Regions from separate parts of the Streptomyces sp. NPDC005004 genome, predicted to be linked through region 1. Evidence: predicted binding sites of a transcription regulator. Region 1 holds the regulator's gene; the other holds the start of a gene.
The links. The regulator HspR, encoded in region 1, represses chaperone genes until heat shock. The targets are predictions, from matches to a motif close to TTGAGNNNNNNNNNCTCAA.

Region 1 (11,545 bases):
CGCCCACATCGCCAAGCTCGCGCAGGCGCTCGGCAGCGGCAGTCGCGCCCAACTCGGCTTCCTGATCGCCCAGTCGGGCATCCTGAACCAGGAGAACTGACCGGCCTTCCGCGCCCCTCACGGCCTGCCTGACCGCCTCACGCCTCCCGGTCGAGCCCCGCCGCCGCGGCGGTGCGCGGAGGCCCCTCCAGGCCCGCCTGGGCGATCCGTACGCCCAACTGGGTACGGCTCGTCGCGCCCAGGGTCTCCGAGAGGCGGGCGATGTGCGCCCGGCAGGTGCGCACGCTGATGCCGAGCCGCTCGGCGATCACCGCGTCCTGGTGGCCCTCGGCGAGCAGCGCGGCGATGGAGCGCTCGCGGTGGGAGATGCCCTCGATGCCGGTGTCGGGCAGCGCCGCGGTCAGCGGGATCGCGAGCCGCCACAGCCGCTCGAAGACGGTCACGAGATATTCGACCAGCGCCGGGTGGCGCAGCTCCAGCGCCATCGTGCGGTCGGTGTTGGCCGGGATGAACGCCACCGTGCGGTCGAAGAGGATGAGCCGGTCGATCACCTCGTCCAGGCTGCGCGCCTCGACCGCGTCGCCCATCAGCTCCAGGTAGGTGAGCAGCCCCTGCCCGTGCCGGGCGACATGGGTGTAGAGATCCCGCATCCGGACGCCCCGGCCGCGCAGTTCCAGCGCCCGGTGCAGACCCTCCGTCAGCTCGGCCTCGCGCCGGATGCCGCCGGGCTGCACGGTGAGCACCTCCGTGGTGCACGCCTGGGTCGCCGCGTCCATCGCGGCCTGGATGCGGGAGAGCCCGTCCAGGACGCGGATCGCGGTGCCCTCGACGGGCGCGGCCCCGGCCGGTTCACGGCCGAGTCCGGCGTACCGGTCGAAGGCGGTGACGGCCGAGCCCACCCGGCGCCGGCTCTCGGTGACGTCGTCGTACAGCTCGCGCAGCAGCCGGGACATGACCTCCTGCGGGGAGGTGGGGACCAGCCAGTCCATGTCGTCGGGGTCGGGGTGCAGCAGGGCCAGGTCCAGCAGACAGGGAACGGGTCCGGCCTCGGCGCGCGGCACCCGGCCCCGGCGCAGGGCGAGGGTGTACACCCGCTCTCCCGGCCCGCACAGCCGGTCGGCGCCGTGGGGATGCTCCTCCGTCCCGTGCCCGGCCATCGACCATTCCACCCCCGGTTGCTGCCACTTCCGCAGCGCAACTATGCGCGGCCCCGTGCGGGTCCGCAACACGGCTCTCCGCGCCCCCGGAAGCGCGGAGTACGGGTATGCCCCGGAATCGCCCGGGCCCCCGGAAGGCGGGGCCGACGCGGCCGGTGGGGGCGTCGGCCGGCGTGCCCGCACGGCAGTCGGGAGGGGGCCGGGACGTTTCCTAGTGGAGGCCGGCGGCGGCGCAGGCGGCCTTGTACGGGGCGGTGCAGATCTCGCCGACCGAGTAGATGCCGTCGGCGACGACGGTCGCCTTGATCTTGCTCTTGGTCAGCGCGCTCACCTGGACGAGCTGGGACGGGATGTTCTTCTGGGTGGGGCTGTCCACGTGGTCCTGGGTCAGGGCGTCGAACTGGATGTCCTTGCCCTGGACCTTGGCGACGGCCATCTGCGCGGCGGCCTCGGCCTCGTCCGGGTAGGACTTGTAGACGCTCATGTACTGCTCGCCGGTCAGGATGCGCTGCACGGCGTCGAGTTCGGCGTCCTGGCCGGTGATGGGGGGCATCTTGGTGACACCCGCGGCCTTGAGCGCCTTGATGACACCGCCCGCCATGCCGTCGTTGGCGGCGTAGACGCCGGCGATGTTGGCCTTGCCGACCTTGTTGATGACCTCGGCCATGTGGGCCTGGGCGATCTCCGGCTTCCACTCCTTGGTGTCGGAGGTGTCCGCGATCGTCACCTTGCCGTTCAGCTCGGAGAGCGCGCCCTCCTTGAACTGCTTGGCGTTGGGGTCGGTGAGCGAGCCGTTCACCATGACGATCTTGTCGGAGATCCCGGCGTTCGGGCCCAGCGCCTCCAGCAGGGAGCGGCCCTGCACCTCGCCGACCAGCTCGTTGTCGAAGGAGATGTACGCGTCGATCGGGCCCTCGGCCAGGCGGTCGTAGGCGATGACCGGGATGCCCGCGTCCTTGGCCTTCTTCACCTGCGGGGCGATCGCGTGCGAGTCGACCGCGTCGAGCAGGATGATGTTGACCTTGTCGTCGATCATCCGCTGCATCTGGTCGGCCTGCTTGGACGCGTTGGCGTCCGCGTTCTGGTAGTCGACCTTGCCCTTCTTCTTCGTCAGTTCGGCCACCTGCTTCTGAATGATGGGGTAGTCGAACTTGTCGTAGCGGGTGTTCGCCTTCTCCGGCAGCAGCAGTCCGATGGTGACGTTGTCCCCCATCGTCGGGCTGGCGCTCGCGCCGTCCCCCGCCGCGTTCAGCACGCCACAGCCGGCGAGCGAGAGGGACATCGTGGATACAGCCACGGATATGGCGATACGACGCATGCGAGGGCTCACTTCAGGTGCGTTCAGAGAGGAGGGGGCCACGGAGGTGATGCTTCCGCCCCGGGTGTCTGAAAAGACAACTTGGAGGCGCTACCCGCCGTCAAGCAATACAACTTAACGAGATGGCAACATCACTCTCCGTCGAGGACGTGAAGAGTTCGCGAACCCGTACGCCACTCCCTGTAAACCCTGGCCACCGTCTCTTCACCAACTTCCGACCTTCGCCCGCACGTTCTCCACCACTTCCGCACTCCTGAACGAACGAAATCGGCCAGATGCCGCGCTTTACCGCTTAACGGCCTCAACTTACCCCCCACTGCTGCCAGTTGAGGCGTCGGGTACGCCGAAGGGGCCGGGAGGACTGCTCCTCCCGGCCCCTTCGAAAGACGGCTGTCAGTCGGCGGACTGCTGACGCTTGGGGCGCCACACCACCAACGCGCTGCTCTGCTGCACCTCCTGGTACGGCACCAGATCGCGCCGGTAGGAGGCGTGGACGGCGGCCTCGCGCTGGCGCATCGCGGCCGCCGCGCCGTCCAGGGCCGACTCCAGCTCCGCGACGCGGGACTGGAGCGCGGCGACCTGGTTCTCCAGTTCGATGATGCGCTTGATGCCGGCCAGGTTGATGCCCTCGTCCTGCGACAACTGCTGCACCTGGCGGAGCAGTTCGATGTCACGGGCCGAGTAGCGCCGGCCGCGGCCCGCCGTGCGGTCCGGGGAGACCAGACCGAGGCGGTCGTACTGGCGCAGGGTCTGCGGATGGAGACCGGAGAGCTGCGCCGCCACCGAGATGACGTAGACCGGGCTGTCCTCGGTCAGTTCATAGGGATTACGGCGACGACCGGGTGTGTCCATGGGGGCTCAGTCTCCCTTCGCGGCCTCGAACAGCTCCGCCCGCGGATCCTCGTCCGCGGTCGCCTCGCGATACGCCTCCAGCGCGTCACGAGCCTTCCCCGAGAGGTCCTTGGGGACACTCACCTCCACGGTGATCAGCAGATCGCCGTGGCTGCCGTCCTTGCGCGCCGCGCCCTTGCCCCGCGCCCGCATGGTGCGGCCGTTGGGCGTGCCCGGCGGCAGCTTCAGCGTGACGGCGGGACCGCCGAGCGTCGGCACCCGCACCTCGCCGCCGAGGGCCGCCTCCGCGAACGTCACCGGGACGGTGACCGTGAGGTTGTCGCCCTTGCGGCCGAAGACCGGGTGGTCGCCCACGTGCACGGTGACATAGAGATCACCGGCCGGACCGCCGCGCTCGCCGGGGGCGCCCTTGCCACGCAGCCGGATGCGCTGCCCGTCGGTGACGCCCGCCGGGATGCGGACCTGCATGGTGCGCGAGGAACGCGCCCGCCCGCTGCCGTGGCACTCCAGGCAGGGGTGCTCCGCGATCAGGCCGCGGCCCTTGCAGTCCGGGCACGGGTCGGTGAGCGAGAAGCCGCCGCCCGAGCCCCGCGCGACCTGTCCGGTGCCGACGCAGGTCGGGCACACGCGCGGCGTGCCGTTCTTGTCGCCGGTGCCCGAGCACGCCTTGCAGGGCTGCTGGGACGTCATCCGCAGCGGGACCGTCGCCCCCTCGATGGCCTCGGTGAAGCTGAGGGTCACCTCGGTGTCGACGTCCTGGCCCCGGCGCGGCTGCGTACGGGTCGTGCCCGCACCGCCGCCCCGGTTGAACAGGCCACCGAAGACATCCCCGATGCCACCGCCGAAGCCGCCCTGGCCGCCGCCCGCTCCCGCGCCCCCGGCGCCCCCGAAGAGGTCACCGAGGTCGAAGTTGAACTGACCGCCGCCGCCCGGACCCGGACGGAAACCGCCGCCTCCGAACAGGGCGCGGGCCTCGTCGTACTCCTTGCGCTTCTTGGGGTCGCCGAGGACGTCGTTCGCCTCGGAGATCTCCTTGAACCGCTCCTCGGCCCTGGCGTTGCCCTTGTTGGCGTCCGGGTGGAACTCGCGGGCGAGCTTCCGGTACGCCTTCTTGATCTCGGCCTCGGTGGCGTCCCTGGGGACGCCGAGGACCTTGTAGAAGTCCTTCTCGATGAAGTCCTTGGTGCTCATCCCCGACGTCCCTCCTTCCTGTCCTTCGTGATTACGTCAGCCCTCCTCCGGGCCACCGTTCTCCTTGTCGTCCGCCGCGCTCTCCTCGGCGTCCTCCGCCTTGACGGTCTGCGCGCCGGGCTGCGGCTCGGCCACGGCCACCCGCGCGGGGCGGATGGTGCGCTCGCCGATGCGATACCCGGGCTGGAGGATCGCCACGCAGGTCGTCTCGGTGACGTCCGGCGCGTAGGAGTGCATCAGGGCCTCGTGGACGGTCGGGTCGAAGGGCTCGCCCTCCTTGCCGAACTGCATCAGGCCCATCTTGGCCGCCACGGTCTCCAGCGACTCGGCGACCGACTTGAAGCCGCCGACCAGCTCGCCGTGTTCCCGCGCGCGGCCGATGTCGTCGAGCACGGGCAGGAGCTCGGTCAGGAGGTTCGCGATGGCGATCTCCTTGACCGCGACCCGGTCGCGCTCGACCCGGCGGCGGTAGTTCTGGAACTCGGCCTGGAGGCGCTGGAGGTCGGCCGTGCGCTCGCCGAGCGCCGTGCGCGTCTGGTCCAACTGGGCCACGAGGGCCGCGTCCTGGCTTGCGTCCCCGGCCGGGGCCGCCTCCTCGGAGGAGGCGGCCTTCGGCTCGGCGTCGTCGGGGGTGGCGCCGGAGGGGACGTCGGGCTTCTCCTCGAAGCCCGGGGTCTCCTCCGTCACGCGGCACCGTCCTTGCGCTCGTCGTCGACGATCTCGGCGTCCACGACGTCGTCGTCGGCCTTGGCGTCACCGGCGTCGGCGGAACCGCCGGCGGCCTGGGCGCCCTGGGCGTCGGCGTACATGGCCTGGCCGAGCTTCTGCGAGACGGCCGCGACCTTCTCGGTGGCCGTGCGGATCTCGGCGCTGTCCTCGCCCTTGAGCTTCTCCTTCAGCTCGGCGACGGCACCCTCGACCTCGGCCTTGATCTCGCCCGGGACCTTGTCCTCGTTGTCCTTGAGGAACTTCTCGGTCTGGTAGACGAGCTGCTCGCCCTGGTTGCGGGTCTCGGCGGCCTCGCGGCGGCGGTGGTCCTCCTCCGCGTACTGCTCGGCCTCCTGGCGCATACGGTCGACCTCGTCCTTCGGCAGCGAGGAGCCGCCGGTGACGGTCATCTTCTGCTCCTTGCCCGTGCCCAGGTCCTTCGCGGTCACGTGCATGATGCCGTTGGCGTCGATGTCGAAGGCGACCTCGATCTGCGGGACGCCGCGCGGCGCCGGGGGCAGACCGGTCAGCTCGAACATGCCGAGCTTCTTGTTGTACGCCGCGATCTCGCGCTCGCCCTGGTAGACCTGGATCTGCACGGACGGCTGGTTGTCCTCGGCCGTCGTGAAGATCTCGGACCGCTTGGTCGGGATCGTGGTGTTGCGCTCGATGAGCTTGGTCATGATGCCGCCCTTGGTCTCGATACCGAGGGACAGCGGGGTGACGTCGAGGAGCAGGACGTCCTTGACCTCGCCCTTGAGGACACCGGCCTGGAGCGCGGCGCCGATGGCGACGACCTCGTCCGGGTTCACGCCCTTGTTGGCGTCCTTGCCGCCGGTCAGCTCCTTGACGAGCTCGGCGACGGCGGGCATACGGGTGGAGCCACCGACGAGGACGACGTGGTCGATCTCGTTGATGGAGACGCCGGCGTCCTTCATGACGTTGAAGAACGGGGTCTTGCAGCGCTCGAGCAGGTCCGCGGTCAGCTGCTGGAACTGGGCGCGGGTGAGCTTCTCGTCCAGGTGCAGCGGGCCCTCGGCGGACGCCGTGATGTAGGGCAGGTTGATCGAGGTCTCGGAGGACGAGGACAGCTCGATCTTGGCCTTCTCGGCGGCCTCGCGGAGGCGCTGGAGGGCCATCTTGTCCTTGGCGAGGTCCACACCGTGGCCGGCCTTGAACTGCTGGACCAGGTAGTCGACGACGCGCTGGTCCCAGTCGTCGCCACCGAGGTGGTTGTCGCCGTTGGTGGCCTTCACCTCGACGACGCCGTCACCGATCTCCAGGAGGGACACGTCGAAGGTGCCGCCACCGAGGTCGAAGACGAGGATGGTCTGGTCGTCCTTGTCGAGGCCGTACGCCAGGGCGGCGGCGGTCGGCTCGTTGACGATGCGCAGGACGTTCAGACCGGCGATCTCGCCGGCCTCCTTCGTCGCCTGACGCTCGGAGTCGTTGAAGTACGCGGGGACGGTGATGACCGCGTCGGTCACCTTCTCGCCCAGGTAGGCCTCGGCGTCCCGCTTCAGCTTCTGCAGGATGAACGCGGAGATCTGCTGGGGGTTGAAGTCCTTGCCGTCCAGCTGGATCTTCCAGTCGGTGCCCATGTGGCGCTTCACCGAGCGGATGGTCCGGTCCACGTTCGTGACCGCCTGGCGCTTGGCGACCTCGCCGACGAGCACCTCACCGTTCTTCGCGAAGGCGACGACGGACGGCGTGGTCCGGGCACCCTCGGCGTTGGTGATGACGGTGGGCTCGCCGCCCTCCAGAACGCTGACGACGGAGTTAGTCGTGCCCAGGTCGATGCCGACCGCACGTGCCATGGTTGATTCCTCCAACTGACTTGAGTGGAACGGACTCAAGCATGACACTCCCACTCCGCTGAGTCAACAGACATGAGTGAACCCGGCTCAACTCTTATCTCGCCCCTACACGCAACGCCCTTCGGGCGGGGGCAAGTCGGGGCGATCTTCCCAGTCGCACGGCGCCGCGAGGGCCCCTTGGGGGGCGTGTTCCCCGAGGCGCGTGGATACGGGGGGCGATGGGGACCGCCACAGGTGCCCCGGAGCGACCCCGGAACCGGACGCGAGAGAGGCTGCGGCGGCCCGGCCACGGGTTCGGCCGCGAGACGACGCGGGCGGTCGAGGCGGCGGCTCGGTGCGGCCAGGGCCGGGGTGCGGCCCTGGCGCGCCGGCGTCGAGGTCACCGGGTGGCCCGGATGCCGGTGCGGACCCGGGGTCGCTCGTGCGGCGGCCCTGTCACCCGGGTGTACCAGTCGGCCGGGGTCGGACCGTTTCCCGCGCGCGCGGGCGCGAGTGGGAGGATTTCACCGCCGTCCCGCCGAACCCCCTGGGCAGGGAAAGGCTAGCCTCAGCGATCCACGTCACCCCGCGGACAGCTGCATCGCGGCGGAAGATGGGGGTAGTCTCAGACGGACTGCATAAGTTACCGCTTAGTAATTTCGAGGCCGCCTCAGGAGCCCCTCATGCAACTCGCCGCGATCATCGTGTCGCTGGTCCTGACCGTGATCGGCGTCGCGCTGCTGGCCCGCGCCATCGGTCAGTTCGTCCGGTACTTCAAACTGGGCCAGCCCGTGCCCGCGGGGACCCGGACCGACAACCCGTACCAGCGCAGCGTGACCCTGGTGCGGGAGTTCCTCGGCCACACCCGGATGAACCGGTGGGGCATCGTCGGCATCGCCCACTGGTTCGTGGCCGTCGGCTTCCTGACGCTGCCGCCCACCCTGGCGCAGGCCTTCGGTCAGCTCTTCAAGGCCGACTGGACGCTGCCGCTGATCGGCGACTTCCTGCCGTTCGAGCTGTACATCGAGTTCATCGGTGTGATGACGACCCTGGGCATCCTGGTGCTCATGGCCATCCGGCTGATGAGCCTGCCGTCCCGCCCCGGCCGCAAGTCCCGCTTCGCGGGCTCCAAGTCCGGCCAGGCGTACTTCGTCGAGTACGTCATCCTCACCATCGGCCTCGCGATCTACACCCTGCGCGGCCTCGAGGGCGCCCTGCACCACGTCGACCACTACGAGGCGGCGTACTTCGCGTCGTATCCCCTGGTCCTCGCGTTCAAGACGCTGAGCGTGACCACCCTGCAGAACCTGGTCTACCTGGTCGCCACGATCAAGATCGGGACCTCGTTCGTCTGGATGATCGTCGTCTCGCTCAACACCAACATGGGCGTCGCCTGGCACCGCTTCCTCGCGTTCCCGAACATCTGGTTCAAGCGCGAGGCCACCGGCGGCACCGCCCTCGGCGCGCTCCAGCCGATGACCTCCGGCGGCAAGCCGATCGACTTCACCGACCCCGGTGACGACGACGTCTTCGGCGTCTCCCAGGTCGAGCAGTTCTCCTGGAAGGGCCTGCTGGACTTCTCCACCTGCACCGAGTGCGGCCGCTGCCAGTCGCAGTGCCCCGCCTGGAACACCGGCAAGCCGCTCTCCCCCAAGCTCCTCATCATGTCCCTGCGCGACCACGCCCACGCCAAGGCGCCGTACCTGCTCGCGGGCGGCGGCAAGACCATGGAGGGCGACGAGAAGGCGAGCGAGGAACAGCTCAAGGACGTCCCCGCCGCCGCCCTCGCCGAGGCCGAGCGCCCGCTCATCGGCACCGCCGAGGAGAACGGCGTCATCGACCCCGACGTCCTGTGGTCCTGCACCACCTGCGGCGCCTGCGTCGAGCAGTGCCCCGTCGACATCGAGCACGTCGACCACATCGTCGACATGCGCCGCTACCAGGTGATGATCGAGTCCGCGTTCCCGTCCGAGGCGGGCACGATGCTCAAGAACCTGGAGAAGAAGGGCAACCCCTGGGGCCTGGCCAAGAAGCAGCGCCTGGAGTGGCTCAAGGAGGTCGACTTCGAGGTCCCGGTCGTCGGCAAGGACATCGAGGACCTGACCGAGGTCGAGTACCTCTACTGGGTCGGCTGCGCCGGCGCCCTGGAGGACCGCGCCAAGAAGACCACCAAGGCCTTCGCGGAGCTGCTGCACATCGCGGGCGTCAAGTTCGCCATCATGGGCGGCGACGAGAAGTGCACCGGTGACTCCGCCCGCCGTCTCGGCAACGAGCCCCTGTTCCAGGAGCTCGGCATGGAGAACGTCATGTCCCTCAACGCCGCCTTCGGCGAGGAGATGGACGACGACGGCAAGGTGATCCCCGAGTCGGCGAAGCCCAGGTCGGCCAAGAAGATCGTCGCCACCTGCCCGCACTGCCTCAACACGCTCGGCAACGAGTACCCGCAGCTCGGCGGCGACTACGAGGTCATCCACCACACCCAGCTGCTCCAGCACCTGGTGGACGAGGGCAAGCTGATCCCGGTCACCCCGGTCGAGGGCCTCATCACGTACCACGACCCCTGCTACCTGGGCCGCCACAACAAGATCTACACGCCCCCGCGCGAGATCATCGGCAAGGTCCCCGGCCTGCGCAACGAGGAGATGCACCGCCACAAGGAGCGCGGCTTCTGCTGCGGCGCCGGCGGCGCGCGGATGTGGATGGAGGAGCGGATCGGCAAGCGCATCAACAACGAGCGCGTCGACGAGGCCCTCTCCCTCAACCCGGACATCGTCTCCACCGCCTGCCCGTTCTGCCTGGTGATGCTGACCGACTCGGTCAACGGCAAGAAGAACGACGGGAAGGCCAAGGAGTCCATCAAGGTCGTGGACGTCGCCCAGCTCCTGCTGGAGTCGGTCAAGACCCCGGTGGACCCGTCCGAGGACGACGAGCCCGCCAACGAGCCGGAGCCCGAGCCGGTTAAGTAGCAACGGCACGACGACGCGGCGGCGCCCCCGGCCAGCAGCTGGCCGGGGGCGCCGTTCGTCTCACCGACGGCGGGAAAGGGCTACGCCTCCTTCGGCGCCGCCTGCTGCACCACCTCGAACGACCACAGCGTCGAGCCCGCCGCCGCGGGGCGGTGCTTCTCGCCGCCCTCGCCGCCGCCGGTCCCCTGGTGGGCCGCCTTCATCGGGCCCTCCATCCACGCCTGGAAGGCCGCGTCGTCGCGCCAGCGGGTGTAGACGAGGTACTGGTCGGTCCCCTCGACCGGCCGCAGCAGCTCGAACCACTCGAAGCCGTCCGAGCTCTCCACCGTGTGGGCCCGCGAGGCGAACCGCTTCTCCAGCACCTCCCGCTGCTCGGCGGGAACGGTCAGTACGTTGATCTTGACTACGCTCATGCCCCCATCCTGCCCCCGCCGCCCCGGCGGCGCGCCCCCGACACCGGGGTCACGGCGACCCCACGGGACCCACAGGCCACGGCAGACCGAGATTTTCCCGAACTCCAGTACAACCCTTACGCCTTCACGCCGGTCTCTTGATCGCCGACCGTCGCGCTCCCCCTCGGGCGGACCGAGGGGGAGCGCGGCGGGCGGCCTCATTCGACTGCGGATGCCCGACCCGGCGTCCCCTGTATGCCGCAGGAGAAACCGCATGTACGCACCTCACAGACTCGCCCTCGCGACGGCCACCGCTGCCGCGCTGACGGGCGGTCTGTTCACCTTCGCCGCCGCACCCGCCTCGGCCGCCGACTCCGTCAAGGTCGCGCACGCCGACTTCAACGGCGACGGCTACGGCGACATCGCCACCGAGGCGGCCGGCGCCTACGTCGGCGGCCTCAAGGCAGCCGGCCAGGTCTCCGTCGTGTACGGCGGCGCCTCCGGCGTCTCCGGCGCCAAGCACGTCACCCTCAGCCAGAACTCCGCGGGCGTCCCCGGCACTTCCGAAGCGGGCGACCTCTTCGGGGAATCGGAGGCGTACGGCGACTTCAACGGCGACGGCTACGACGACCTCGCCGTCGGCGCCCCCAGCGAGAAGGTCGGCTCCGACACCAACGGCGGCACGGTCGCCCTGCTGTGGGGCTCCAAGAGCGGTCTGACCGGCAAGGGCGTCACCCTGGCCGACCCCGCGCCCAGCTCGCACGACCGCTGGGGCCTGACCCTCGCCTCCGGCGACTTCGACGGCGACGGCAGGGCCGACCTGGTCGTCGGCAGCACGTCCAACACTCTCTACCTCTACCGGGGCGGCCTCGACGCCTCCGGCACGGCCCCGAGCCGTACCACCTTCACGGTGCCCATCCAGAAGGGCACCTCCGACTACCCGTACGGCCCGCTGCACCTCGCCGCGGGCGACGTGAACGGCGACGGCCGCAGCGACCTCGTGATCAACGGCTGGGAGAACTCCAGCGACTACGGCTGGAACACCAACTACTGGCTGCCCGGCACCAGCAGCGGCCTGACCTCGTCCTCGGTCAAGACGCTGAAGTCCGGCATCGTCACCGGCATCGGCGACATCAACGGCGACGGCTACGGCGACATCGTCAGC
Region 2 (11,545 bases), on a different contig from region 1:
GCGATCTGCTCGCCGTCCAGGCCGGTGAAGGTGCCCTTGGCGCCCAGGTGGTACTTCACGTCACCGGAGCCGTGCATCGACTTCGGGTCGAGGTTGCCCTCGAACTCCCGGAAGATCTGCGCGTACGACTTGCCGACGATGTTGGCGAGGATGTTCAGACGGCCGCGGTGGGCCATACCGATGACGACCTCGTCCAGGCGGGACTCGGCGGCGGAGTCGATCACCGCGTCGAGCAGCGGGATGACGGACTCGCCGCCCTCCAGGGAGAAGCGCTTCTGGCCGACGTACTTCGTCTGCAGGAAGGTCTCGAAGGCTTCCGCCGCGTTCAGGCGGCGCAGGATGCGCAGCTGCTCCTCGCGCTCCGGCTTGGAGTGCGGGCGCTCGACGCGGTCCTGGATCCACTTGCGCTGCTTGGGGTCCTGGATGTGCATGAACTCGATGCCGATGGTGCGGCAGTACGAGTCGCGCAGCACGCCGAGGATGTCGCGCAGCTTCATCAGGGACTTGCCGGCGAAGCCGCCGACGGCGAACTCGCGCTCCAGGTCCCAGAGGGTGAGGCCGTGCTCGGTGATGTCCAGGTCGGGGTGCTTGCGCTGCTGGTACTCCAGCGGGTCGGTGTCGGCCATGACGTGGCCGCGGACCCGGTAGGAGTGGATCAGCTCGAAGACCCGGGCGGCCTTGGTGACGTCGTCGTCGTGGCTGGCGTCGATGTCCTTGAGCCAGCGGACCGGCTCGTAGGGGATGCGCAGCGCCTCGAAGATGTCGTCGTAGAAGCCGTTCTCGCCGAGGAGGAGGTTCGCGACCTGGCGCAGGAACTCGCCGGAGGCGGCGCCCTGGATCGTCCGGTGGTCGTAGGTCGACGTGAGCGTCATGACCTTCGAGATGCCGAGCTTGTTCAGGGTGTCCTGGCTGGTGCCCTGGAACTCCGCCGGGTAGTCCATGGAGCCGACGCCCATGATGACCGACTGTCCGGGCATCAGACGCGGGACCGAGTGGACGGTGCCGAGGCCGCCGGGGTTGGTCAGGGAGACCGTGACACCGGTGAAGTCGTCCATGGTCAGCTTGCCCTCGCGGGCGCGGCGGACGATGTCCTCGTAGGCCTGCCAGAACTCGAAGAAGTTCAGCGTCTCGGCCTTCTTGATCGCCGCGACGACGAGCTGGCGGTCGCCGTTGGGCTTGACCAGGTCGATGGCGAGACCGAGGTTGACGTGCGGCGGCTTGACGAGGGTGGGCTTCCCGTCCTTCTCGCCGAACGACCAGTTCATGGACGGCATGGCCTTGATGGCCTGCACCATGGCGAAGCCGATCAGGTGCGTGAAGGAGATCTTCCCGCCCCGGGCGCGCTTCAGGTGGTTGTTGATGACGATGCGGTTGTCGAACAGCAGCTTCACCGGGACCGCGCGGACCGAGGTGGCCGTCGGCAGCTCCAGCGAGGCGTTCATGTTCTTGGCCACGGCGGCGGCCGGGCCGCGCAGCGTGATCAGCTCGGGGCCCTCGGCGGCCGCAGCGGCCGCCTTCGGCTGAGCGGCGGCCGGGGCCTGCGCGGGCTTGGCGGGGGCCGGGGCGGCCTTCGCCGCCGGGGCCGGAGCCGGGGCCTGGGCCGGAGCGGCGGCGGGCTTCGCGGCGGCCGGGGGCTGCGCGGCGGGCGCGGCCTGGGCCGGGGCGGCCGAGGTGGTCCCCGCGGCCCCCGCGGCCGTGGCGCTCACCGGAGCCGAGGCGGCAGGAGCCCCCGGCTTGTAGTCGGCGAAGAAGTCCCACCAGGCACGGTCAACCGAATTCGGGTCCTGGAGGTACTGCTGATAGATCTCGTCGACGAGCCACTCGTTCGGGCCGAACGCCGCGGCGGGGTTCTTCCCGGCTTGGTCGTCGGTCGAAAGGTTCGAGTTACTGGGGGACTGTGGCGACACGGCGGCAACCGCCCTCTTCCGCTTCACAAGGTGATGGACAGCGGGAATAAAGGCTACGCCTCCCGGAGCGGGAAGGTCAGGTCGGGCCCGTTCATCGTCGCGTAAGTCACACCGGGAACCGCGTTTCGGGGCCGGAAATGGCGGGAAACAAGCGTGGTTCCGCACGTCAGAGCGAGGGTGAGGGTGCGAGGAACCAGGCCCCTGGACGCGGTCGTTCGTCGACCTGCGTGGGCCCGGACCTGATCACACGGGTCCGGCGGAGCGGATCATCGGTGATCTTGGTCTTCCGGAGTGAACTCTACGTCAACTCGGCTACGCGGAAAGCCCCGGAAGGGTGACGATGATCCGGCAGCCGCGCTCGGATTCGGCCACGCCGATCCGGCCGCCGTGCAGATCCACCGCCCAGCGGGCGATCGCGAGGCCGAGCCCCGTGCCGCCGTCGCTGCCCGGACCGTGCGGGCGTGTCACCGCGCCCCGGTTGAACCGCTCGAAGACCCGGTGCCACTCCGACCTGGGGATGCCCGGACCCTCGTCCTGGATCTCCAGCTCCAGCGACTCCGGCTGCGCCCCGCGCCGCGCCTTCACCGTCACCCGGCCGTAGGCGGGGCTGTGCTTGACGGCGTTGTCGATCAGGTTGGCGACGACCTGGTGGATGCGCTCGGGGTCCGCGTGGGCGGTCAGTTCCGGCGGGGAGACGTCCAGGTGCAGATGCACGTCGGTCCGGGTGTGGGTGCCCGAGCCCGAGGCGATGCCGGCGCGCGCGGAGGCGACCATGTTGGCCTCCTTCAGCACCCCGGACAGATACGGCCACACCTCGAAGCGGCGCATCTTCAGCGGTACGACGCCGTTGTCCAGCCGGGAGAGGTCCAGCAGGGTCTCCACGAGCCGCCCGAGGCGCTCGGTCTGCTGGAGGGCGGTGCGCATGGTCTCGGGGTCGGCCTCGGTGACGCCGTCGACGATGTTCTCCAGCACCGCGCGCAATCCCGCGATTGGGGTGCGCAGCTCGTGCGAGACATTCGCCACCAGCTCCTTGCGCTGGCTGTCCTGCGCCTCCAGCTCGTCGGCCATGACGTTGATCGTCACGGCCAGGTCGCCCAGTTCGTCGCGGCGGCCCTCGCTGACCCGGCGGGTGTAGTCGCCGTGCGAGATGGAGCGGGCCACCGCGTTCATCTCGTCCAGCGGGGCGGTGAGCGAATGCGCCACGAACTGCGTGATCAGCAGCGTGGCGATCATCGAGAAGACCGTGATGAAGCGCAGCTCGGTCTTGGTGTGCACCGCGATCATCGACAGACCGGTGGTGATCAGCACCGAGATGACGACCAGAGCACCCAGCTTGGTCTTGATCGAGAACGGGCGTACGCCGCCCCAGGGCTGGTCCTCCCCGGGGCCCTTCCGTGCGGCCTCCCGTCCCCCGCTCACGGCGTCGGCGTCTCCAGCGCGTACCCGACGCCGTGCACCGTGCGGATGCGCTCGGCGCCGATCTTCCGCCGCAGGGCCTTGATGTGGCTGTCCACGGTCCGGGTGCCGGAGGCGTCCGCCCAGTCCCACACCTCGGCCAGGAGCTGCTCACGGGAGAGCACCGCGCGCGGGGTGTTGGCCAGGCACACCAGCAGGTCGAACTCGGTGGGCGTCAGATGCACGTCCTCGGCCTTCACCCGCACCCGGCGCTGAGCGTGGTCGATCTCCAGCTCGCCGAGGCGCAGTATCCCGGAGCGGGGCGTGGTGGCCGCGATGGCGGCGCGCTCCATGCGGCGCAGCAGGACGTGCACCCGGGCCGCCAGCTCCCGCATCGAGAACGGCTTGGTCATGTAGTCGTCGGCGCCGACGCCCAGGCCGACCAGCATGTCGGTCTCGTCGTCGCGCGCGGTGAGCATCAGCACCGGCACCGGACGGGCGGCCTGCACCCGGCGGCAGACCTCCAGGCCGTCGAAGCCGGGGAGCATGATGTCGAGGATCAGCAGGTCGGGCTGCCATGCCTCGGCGGTGTCGACGGCCGCCGGGCCGTCGCTCGCGGTCTGCACGAGGAAACCCTCCGCGCGCAGCCGGGCCGCGATGGCGTCGACGATCGTGGGGTCGTCCTCGACGACCAGCACCCGGCGCTGGGCGCCCTGGGTCGTGCTCGCCGCACCGGTCTGGGAGGTCTGTGTCTGCTCCATCGCCCGCCCCTGCTGCTTTCCGGAATCCGTGGGGTGATCCCATGACTGCGATCGACGCCGATGATCGGCGCCAGGGCAGCACATTACGGGGACACGCCGCGCCGTCGCTATCCAGGGCGGACGGCGAGATGCACCACGTCGGGAACGCCACGGGCAACGGGCACCTCTTCGGTACGCACCTGCCGGAACCCGGCATTCCGCAAGGTTCCTTCAAATTCCGGAGAGGGCTGGGCCGACCACACCGCCAGCACTCCGCCCGGCCTCAACACCCTTGCGCAGGCGGCGAGTCCGGGCTTCGTGTACAGACCGTCGTTGTCCTCGGTGACGGTCCAGCCGGGACCGTTGTCGATGTCGAGGCACAGCGCGTCGAACGTGTCCGATGTCTCATTGACGTAAGAGACGAGATCGTCCTCGACCACGGCCGTGCGCGGGTCCGCGAGCGCCTCCGCCGACAGTTCCCCGAGCGGTCCGGCCCGGTGCCAGCCGATCACGGCGGGCTCCCGCTCCACCACGACGATCCGGCCCCAGTGCGGATCGGCCGCCGCGTGGGCGAGTGAGAAACCGACCCCCAGGCCGCCGATCAGCACGTCCGGCGAAGGGCGGCCGTCGAGCGCGGCCCGCGCCGCGTCCACGAGCAGCCGCTCCGAGCGCCCGTCCGAGGTGTCCATCAGGAAACACCCGTTGGCGATGATCTGGAGCAGGCCGCCGTGCCGGCGCAGGACCACCTCGCCGTACGGCCCGTCGCGCCGGTCCAGGACTACGGGGCTGTCGTGCGTCGTGGTCATGCGGTTCATCCTGCTGGACCGGCCGGGACCGGACCACGCGTTTCACGGAACCCGCGGGTTTCGCGGAACCAGGTCCCAGCTGCGGCGACGCGATCGCCCCTTCTTGTTCGCTCAGAGTGAACAAGGGGCGGGGAACATTCCGGGGCTCACGAGCATTGAGTCAGTGTTACTCAAGTTGACTGTCAAAGGGGAGATCATGGCTGATGAGTCCACGGCGTTCACGCTCGTCCTGCCCGTGCTGCCGCTCGACGGTGAAGTCGTGCTGCCGGGGATGGTCGTACCGCTGGACCTGAGTGACGCCGAGGTGCGGGCGGCCGTGGAGGCCGCGCAGGCCGCCGCCCGCTCGGAGTCCGGCAAGCCCAAGGTGCTGCTGGTGCCGCGCATCGACGGCACCTACGCCAGGACCGGTGTCCTCGGCACCGTCGAACAGGTCGGCCGGCTGGCCGACGGCGACCCCGGCGCGCTGATCCGGGGCCGCGACCGCGTGCGCATCGGCGCCGGTACGACCGGTCCGGGCGCCGCGCTGTGGGTCGAGGGCGCCCGGGTCGAGGAGACCCTGCCCGACCCCCTGCCCGGTCAGGTGACCGAGCTGGTGAAGGAGTACAAGGCGCTGGCCAGCACCTGGCTGAAGAAGCGGGGCGCCTGGCAGGTCGTGGACCGGGTCCAGGCCATCGACGGCGTCTCCGCGCTCGCCGACAACTCCGGTTACTCGCCCTTCCTGACCACCGACCAGAAGATCCAGCTCCTGGAGACCACCGACCCGGTGGCCCGGCTGAAGCTCGCCACCCAGCAGCTCCGCGACCACCTCGCCGAGCAGGACGTGGCCGAGACCATCGCCAAGGACGTCCAGGAGGGCGTCGACAAGCAGCAGCGCGAGTTCCTGCTGCGGCGCCAGCTGGAGGCGGTCCGCAAGGAGCTGCGCCAGCTCAACGGCGACAGCGCCGACTCCGCCGAGGAGTCCGACGACTACCGCGCCCGGGTCGAGGCCGCCGACCTCCCGGAGAAGGTCCGCGAGGCCGCCCTCAAGGAGGTCGACAAGCTGGAGCGCTCCTCCGACCAGTCGCCCGAGGGCTCCTGGATCCGCACCTGGCTGGACACCGTCCTGGAGATGCCGTGGAACGAGCGGACCGAGGACGCGTTCGACATCCAGGGCGCCAAGGAGATCCTGGACGCCGAGCACGCCGGTCTGGACGACGTCAAGGAGCGCATCACCGAGTACCTCGCCGTGCGCAAGCGGCGCGGTGAGCGCGGCCTCGGTGTGATCGGCGGGCGGCGCGGCGGTGCCGTGCTCGCGCTGGTCGGGCCGCCCGGCGTCGGAAAGACGAGCCTCGGCGAATCCGTGGCCCACGCGATGGGCCGCAAGTTCGTCCGCGTCGCGCTCGGCGGTGTGCGGGACGAGGCGGAGATCCGGGGACACCGGCGCACCTACGTCGGCGCGCTGCCCGGCCGCGTGGTCCGCGCGATCAAGGAGGCCGGGTCGATGAACCCGGTCGTGCTCCTGGACGAGATCGACAAGGTGGGCTCGGACTTCCGGGGCGACCCGGCCGCCGCCCTCCTCGAAGTGCTCGACCCGGCGCAGAACCACACCTTCCGGGACCACTACCTGGAGGTCGAACTCGACCTGTCCGACGTGGTGTTCCTCGCCACCGCCAACGTCCTGGAGGCGATCCCGGAGGCGCTGGCCGACCGGATGGAGATCGTCCGCCTGGACGGCTACACCGAGGACGAGAAGGTCGTCATCGCCCGCGACCACCTGCTCCCGCGCCAGCTGGAGCGCGCCGGTCTGACCGGCGAGGAGGTCGTGATCGACGAGGGCGCGCTGCGCAAGCTCGCCGGTGAATACACCCGTGAGGCGGGCGTGCGCACCCTGGAGCGGACCGTGGCTCGGCTGCTGCGCAAGGTCGCGGCCCAGCACGAACTCGGCGAGCGGGAGCTGCCGTTCACGGTCCGCGAGGAGGACCTGCGCGGTCTGGTCGGACGGCCGCACCACGTGCCCGAGTCCGCCCAGGACCCGGCCGAGCGCCGTACCGCGGTGCCCGGTGTGGCGACCGGACTCGCGGTCACCGGCGCGGGCGGCGACGTGCTGTTCGTCGAGGCGTCCCTCGCGGACCCCGAGACGGGCGCGGCGGGGCTCACCCTCACCGGTCAGCTCGGTGACGTGATGAAGGAGTCGGCGCAGATCGCGCTGAGCTTCCTGCGCAGTCACGGCGCGGAGCTGGAGCTGCCGGTGGCCGACCTGAAGGACCGGGGCGTGCACATCCACTTCCCGGCGGGCGCGGTCCCCAAGGACGGGCCGAGCGCGGGCGTCACCATGACGACCGCTCTCGCCTCCCTGCTCTCCGGGCGGCTGGTCCGCACGGACGTGGCGATGACCGGCGAGGTCTCGCTGACCGGCCGGGTCCTGCCGATCGGCGGCGTGAAGCAGAAGCTGCTCGCCGCGCACCGCGCCGGGGTGACCACCGTGATCATCCCCAAGCGCAACGAGGCCGACCTGGACGACGTCCCGGCCGAGGTGCTGGAGAAGCTGGACGTCCACGCCGTCACCGACGTGCGCCAGGTGCTGGAGCTGGCGCTGGCCCCGGCGGGGGCGGTGGCGCCCGAGGTGTCCGTGGCCGCGTGACGGCCGCGCGCCGAGCGGCGTTCGCACCGGCCGCGCGAAGCGGCGTACGAAGGCCCGGGTTCCCGCGGGGAACCCGGGCCTTCGGGTTGTCCGGCAAGGGGGCGGGACGGCGGCTAGCCGTTGGCCAGCGCGACCACCCGGTCCAGGGCGCCGTTGAACTTGTCGTGATCGCCGACGGTCGGGCCGGACGAGGTGTACTGCCACATCGTCTGGAAGCCCCAGCCCGCGGGGAGAGTGCCCGGATCGGCGGCGTAGCGGGCGATCCACAGCGGGTTGTTCGCGGCGAAGGCGGCGGAGTTCCCGGTGCACTGGGTCCACCAGCTCGTGGCCGTGTAGATCACGGCGTCCCGGCCGGTGCGGGCCCTGTAGGTGTTCAGGAAGTCCGCGATCCAGGAGACCATCGCGGCCGGGGTCTTGCCGTAGCAGGCGTCGCCGTACGGGTTCCACTCGATGTCGAGCGTGCCCGGCAGGGTCCTGCCGTCGCGGGACCAGCCGCCGCCGTGGTCCACGAAGTAGTTGGCCTGGGTGGCGCCGGTCGTGGTGTCCGGGGTGGCGAAGTGGTACGCGCCGCGGATCATGCCGACGTTGTACGAGCCGTTGTACTGCTGCGCGAAGGACGGGTTGGTGTAGTAGGTGCCTTCGGTGGCCTTGGTGTAGGCCCAGCGGACCCCGCTGTTCCAGAGGGTGGCCCAGTCGACGCTGCCCTGGTGGCCGGAGACGTCGACGCCCTCGGTCTGGACGGCGGCGGCGACGGTGGGGGGAGTGCCGGAGCGGCCGTCGTGGGCGAGGACGCCGATGCCGAGGTGGGCGGAGCCCCGGGCGGGGGCGGCGGCGGTGCGGGCGGCGGCGGGTACGGCGCAGAGGACGGCGAGCGCGAGCGCCGTCAGCAGGGCGAGGGCGAGCCCCGGGGGGGAACCGGGGGAGCGGGGACGGCGGGAGCCGGGTCTGTGCACGGGCATGACGTACCTCCTGGGCGATCCGAGGAGAAGTGGGGGGATCGTGGTCATGTCACGGGAACTGTCGGGCCTGTCTGTCATGTCGGGCCCGGTCATTGAAGCTACGCACGTAGATGAGCGCGTGGAAGAGGGCTTCGATGCCGCCGTTGGTCTACGCCTGCGAAATACTGACGGAGCTGCGGTGATGACGGGGTTCGGCAGAAAATTTCAGGACGCGAAACCGATTCAGGGGTGCTGACGTGCACGAGGACGGAATGGGCGGCGCGCACGGCGCCGGCGGCCAGGAGGTGCCGCGCTGCGCGGACCAGGAGTTCCTGGCGCTGGAACGCGAGCTGACCGTGCTGCTGCGGCGTGCCCGCGCCAGCCAGGGGGAGATGGCCCGCGAGGTCCACCCCGACCTGGAGTCCTCCGCGTACGGCCTGCTCATCCGGCTCGACGAGTGCGGTGGCCGGCGGGCCACCGAGCTGGCGGCGTACATCGGGGTCGGCAAGGCCACCATGTCCCGCCAGTTGCGGGCCCTGGAGGAGCTGGGGCTGATCGCCCGCGAGCCCGATCCCGCCGACGGCCGCGCCTGGCTCGTCACCCTCACCGAGGAGGGCCGCCGCCGGGTCGGCACCGTGCGCGAGGCCCGCCGCGCCCGTTACGTCAGCCAGCTCGCCCACTGGGACCGCCGCGAGGTCGCCGAACTGGCACGGCTGCTGCACCAGTTGAACGGTCTCGCGGAGAAGTAGCCCGGCTCAGAAGGCGACGTGGACCACCGACGCGTCGTCGTGGGTCTTGCTGCGGTGCAGGAAGGTCCGCTCCTCGCGGTCCTTCTCCTCCAGTTCGCGCACCCGGGCCACCAGCGCGTCGGCGCCCTGTTCGGCGATCAGGTCGAACAGGGCCGTCCAGTCGCCCTCGTGGAACTTCTCCGTCCAGCGGGTGGCGCCGTCGGTCAGCGCGGCCAGGGCGCGGACCCCCGCGCGCGGGACGCTGCCGGTGACCGCGCGGGCGGCCACCGAGGGGTCGGCGGCGGCTGTGAAGAAGCCGCCCTCCTTGTTGCGCAGGTTCGCGTCGATCAGCGCGTCGGTGGCGAGCGCCTCGCGGGGGAGCCGGGCCAGACGGTCGTCCAGGACCGGGGTGACCGCCCCGTCCGGTCCGCGCAGCAGCAGCGCCGAGTCGGACAGGACCAGGTACTCCAGCAGGTCGGCCGACCAGCGGGCCAGAACGACCGTGGCCTGCGGCGTTCGCGGGTGAGAAAGGTCACAGGTTTGGGAGTGCGCGGAACGGGTCCGGTCGATCGCCTGCGCGAGAATCTCCGGCAGTGTCAGATGTCGGTCGGAAACGGTCAGTTCGGTCAGCGCCCCGCCGAGCCGTGCCGTGAACCAGGGGACCGAGTGCACACAGCCGGTTCCGTCGCGGGGTGGCGTCACACCGTCGAGCAAGATCACGCAACCGCCCTGACCGCAGGCGGGTAGTCCGACCCCGGCGAAGTCCTCGTTGGGGCGGTCCGGGTCGCCGGGTTCCGAGACGAGTTCGGTGCGCACCGGCCCAGTCTGCACGAACCCTCCACAGAAATCGCCAAACCTCGTCGACCATGGCCCATTTGAGCCCTCAGGCTCACATCGGCGCCTGCTTTGAGGGCAATTGACGTACTACGGCAAGACGTGGCGGCGAATACTGCCAAAGGCTGCCGCGTGCGTCCAACCGGCCCGCCGCGCAGGGGTGTCGGACGGCCCGGCGGAACTTGCCCGCCAACTCCCCTCCGATGTTCACTCCTTCGGGTGGCGGGTCAGGTGATGCGCGGCCACTGCCCACCGGCGCTGGGAGGGTCGGGAACCGTACGAACCGGGTGTACGCACCACTTGGCACCGAGACGGCGGGGCGCCACCCGGGCCCTTCGGTAGACGAGTTCAGGATTGCGAGCACCGGTGCAGAAGAAGCGGCCTCGGCGCACAGGCAGGCAGACGGCCCCCGAGGGGGCCGCCGAGCAGACCCCCGTGGGCGCCGGACGCCCCACTCATGTGCGCACCCGGCTGATCGTCGCGGTGGCGGTTGTGGCCGCGGCCATCGCCGGAGCAGGCGCGCCCGCGCTGCTCGGCGCGTCCCAGGACCTCAGCGAGTCCCAGGAACTGGCGACCCTGTCCGCCCGTACCCAGGACGCCCTCGCGCTGGCGCACTCCCTGGCCGACGAGCGCGACGAGGTCACCGCCTACGTGGCGGCCGGGCGTCCCCGGTCCAAGGCGCCCTCGGAGGAGCGCGGCGCCCGGGTGGACCGCCAGGTCGAGGACCTGCGCGCCGACACCGGCATCCCCTCCCGGCTGCGCGCCGACCTCGACGGGATAGCGGCGGTCCGCCGCACCGCGCTGACGGGCAGGACGGACGCGCTCCAGACCCAGCAGGCGTATTCGGCCACCATCGCGGACCTCCACCGGCTCGCCACGGAGCTGGCCGAGAAGATGCCCCCGCGCGCGGGAACCGGCAGCTACGCGCTGGCCGAACTGGACACCGCCGTCCAGCAGTCCGCCGCCGCCCGCGGCCTGCTGCTGGCCGCGCTCAGCGTCCCCTCCACCCCGCGCACGGTGATCAGCCCGGTCACCGGTCTGCCCGTCACCACCCGCACCACCAGTGACGCCGACCGCAAGCAGCGCGACGCCCTCACCGCCGCCGCCCAGCAGGCCCGGGTGCGCGCCGACGCCTCCCTCGCGGACTTCCGCGCCACCGGCACCAAGCAGGCGGTCACCTCCTTCGACTCCACGGTGACCGGCACCGAGGTCAACTCCGCCGAGAAGTACCTCGCCGCCCTCACCGACCAGCCGACCCTCGGCGACAGCGAGCTGAACACCAGCCCCAAGAAGCTGGACGCCACGCTCTCCGCCCGCGTCGACCTGATGCGCGGCGCCGAGCAGTCCCTCTACGACCGGCGCACCAAGGACCTCGCCCGGATGCGGGACGAAGACGTCAGCGCGCTGGAGCTCCGCGTCGCGGTGCTCGGGGTGCTGATGCTGGTCGCCGTCGGCATCGCCACCGGCATGGCCCGCACGCTGACCCGCCCGCTGTCCGTGCTGCGCCGCGGCTCGGCCCGCCTGGCCGGCGCCGAGGACCCGACGACCGAGCAGCCGATCGCCTTCACCGGACGCAA

Region 2: lon (endopeptidase La) is a predicted target of HspR. The motif match lies at 5,004-5,022, and genes of this name have one in related genera.

The regions. Positions count from the first base shown of each region.
Region 1 covers NZ_JBSGAH010000002.1:214,445-225,989, reverse strand. The annotation lists gene ACWEEU_RS03380 (helix-turn-helix transcriptional regulator) at 1-100, shown strand, start outside; gene ACWEEU_RS03375 (helix-turn-helix transcriptional regulator) at 138-1,157, opposite strand; gene ACWEEU_RS03370 (sugar ABC transporter substrate-binding protein) at 1,369-2,475, opposite strand; gene ACWEEU_RS03365 (heat shock protein transcriptional repressor HspR) at 2,869-3,327, opposite strand; gene dnaJ (molecular chaperone DnaJ) at 3,334-4,518, opposite strand; gene grpE (nucleotide exchange factor GrpE) at 4,555-5,205, opposite strand; gene dnaK (molecular chaperone DnaK) at 5,202-7,043, opposite strand; gene ACWEEU_RS03345 ((Fe-S)-binding protein) at 7,706-9,988, shown strand; gene ACWEEU_RS03340 (antibiotic biosynthesis monooxygenase family protein) at 10,069-10,401, opposite strand; gene ACWEEU_RS03335 (FG-GAP and VCBS repeat-containing protein) at 10,655-11,545, shown strand, end outside.
Region 2 covers NZ_JBSGAH010000010.1:138,245-149,789, reverse strand. The annotation lists gene ACWEEU_RS16645 (multifunctional oxoglutarate decarboxylase/oxoglutarate dehydrogenase thiamine pyrophosphate-binding subunit/dihydrolipoyllysine-residue succinyltransferase subunit) at 1-1,907, opposite strand, end outside; gene ACWEEU_RS16640 (sensor histidine kinase) at 2,220-3,326, opposite strand; gene ACWEEU_RS16635 (response regulator transcription factor) at 3,323-4,063, opposite strand; gene ACWEEU_RS16630 (spermine/spermidine synthase domain-containing protein) at 4,171-4,848, opposite strand; gene lon (endopeptidase La) at 5,045-7,468, shown strand; gene ACWEEU_RS16620 (lysozyme) at 7,582-8,427, opposite strand; gene ACWEEU_RS16615 (MarR family winged helix-turn-helix transcriptional regulator) at 8,664-9,155, shown strand; gene ACWEEU_RS16610 (hypothetical protein) at 9,162-9,950, opposite strand; gene ACWEEU_RS16605 (sensor histidine kinase) at 10,404-11,545, shown strand, end outside.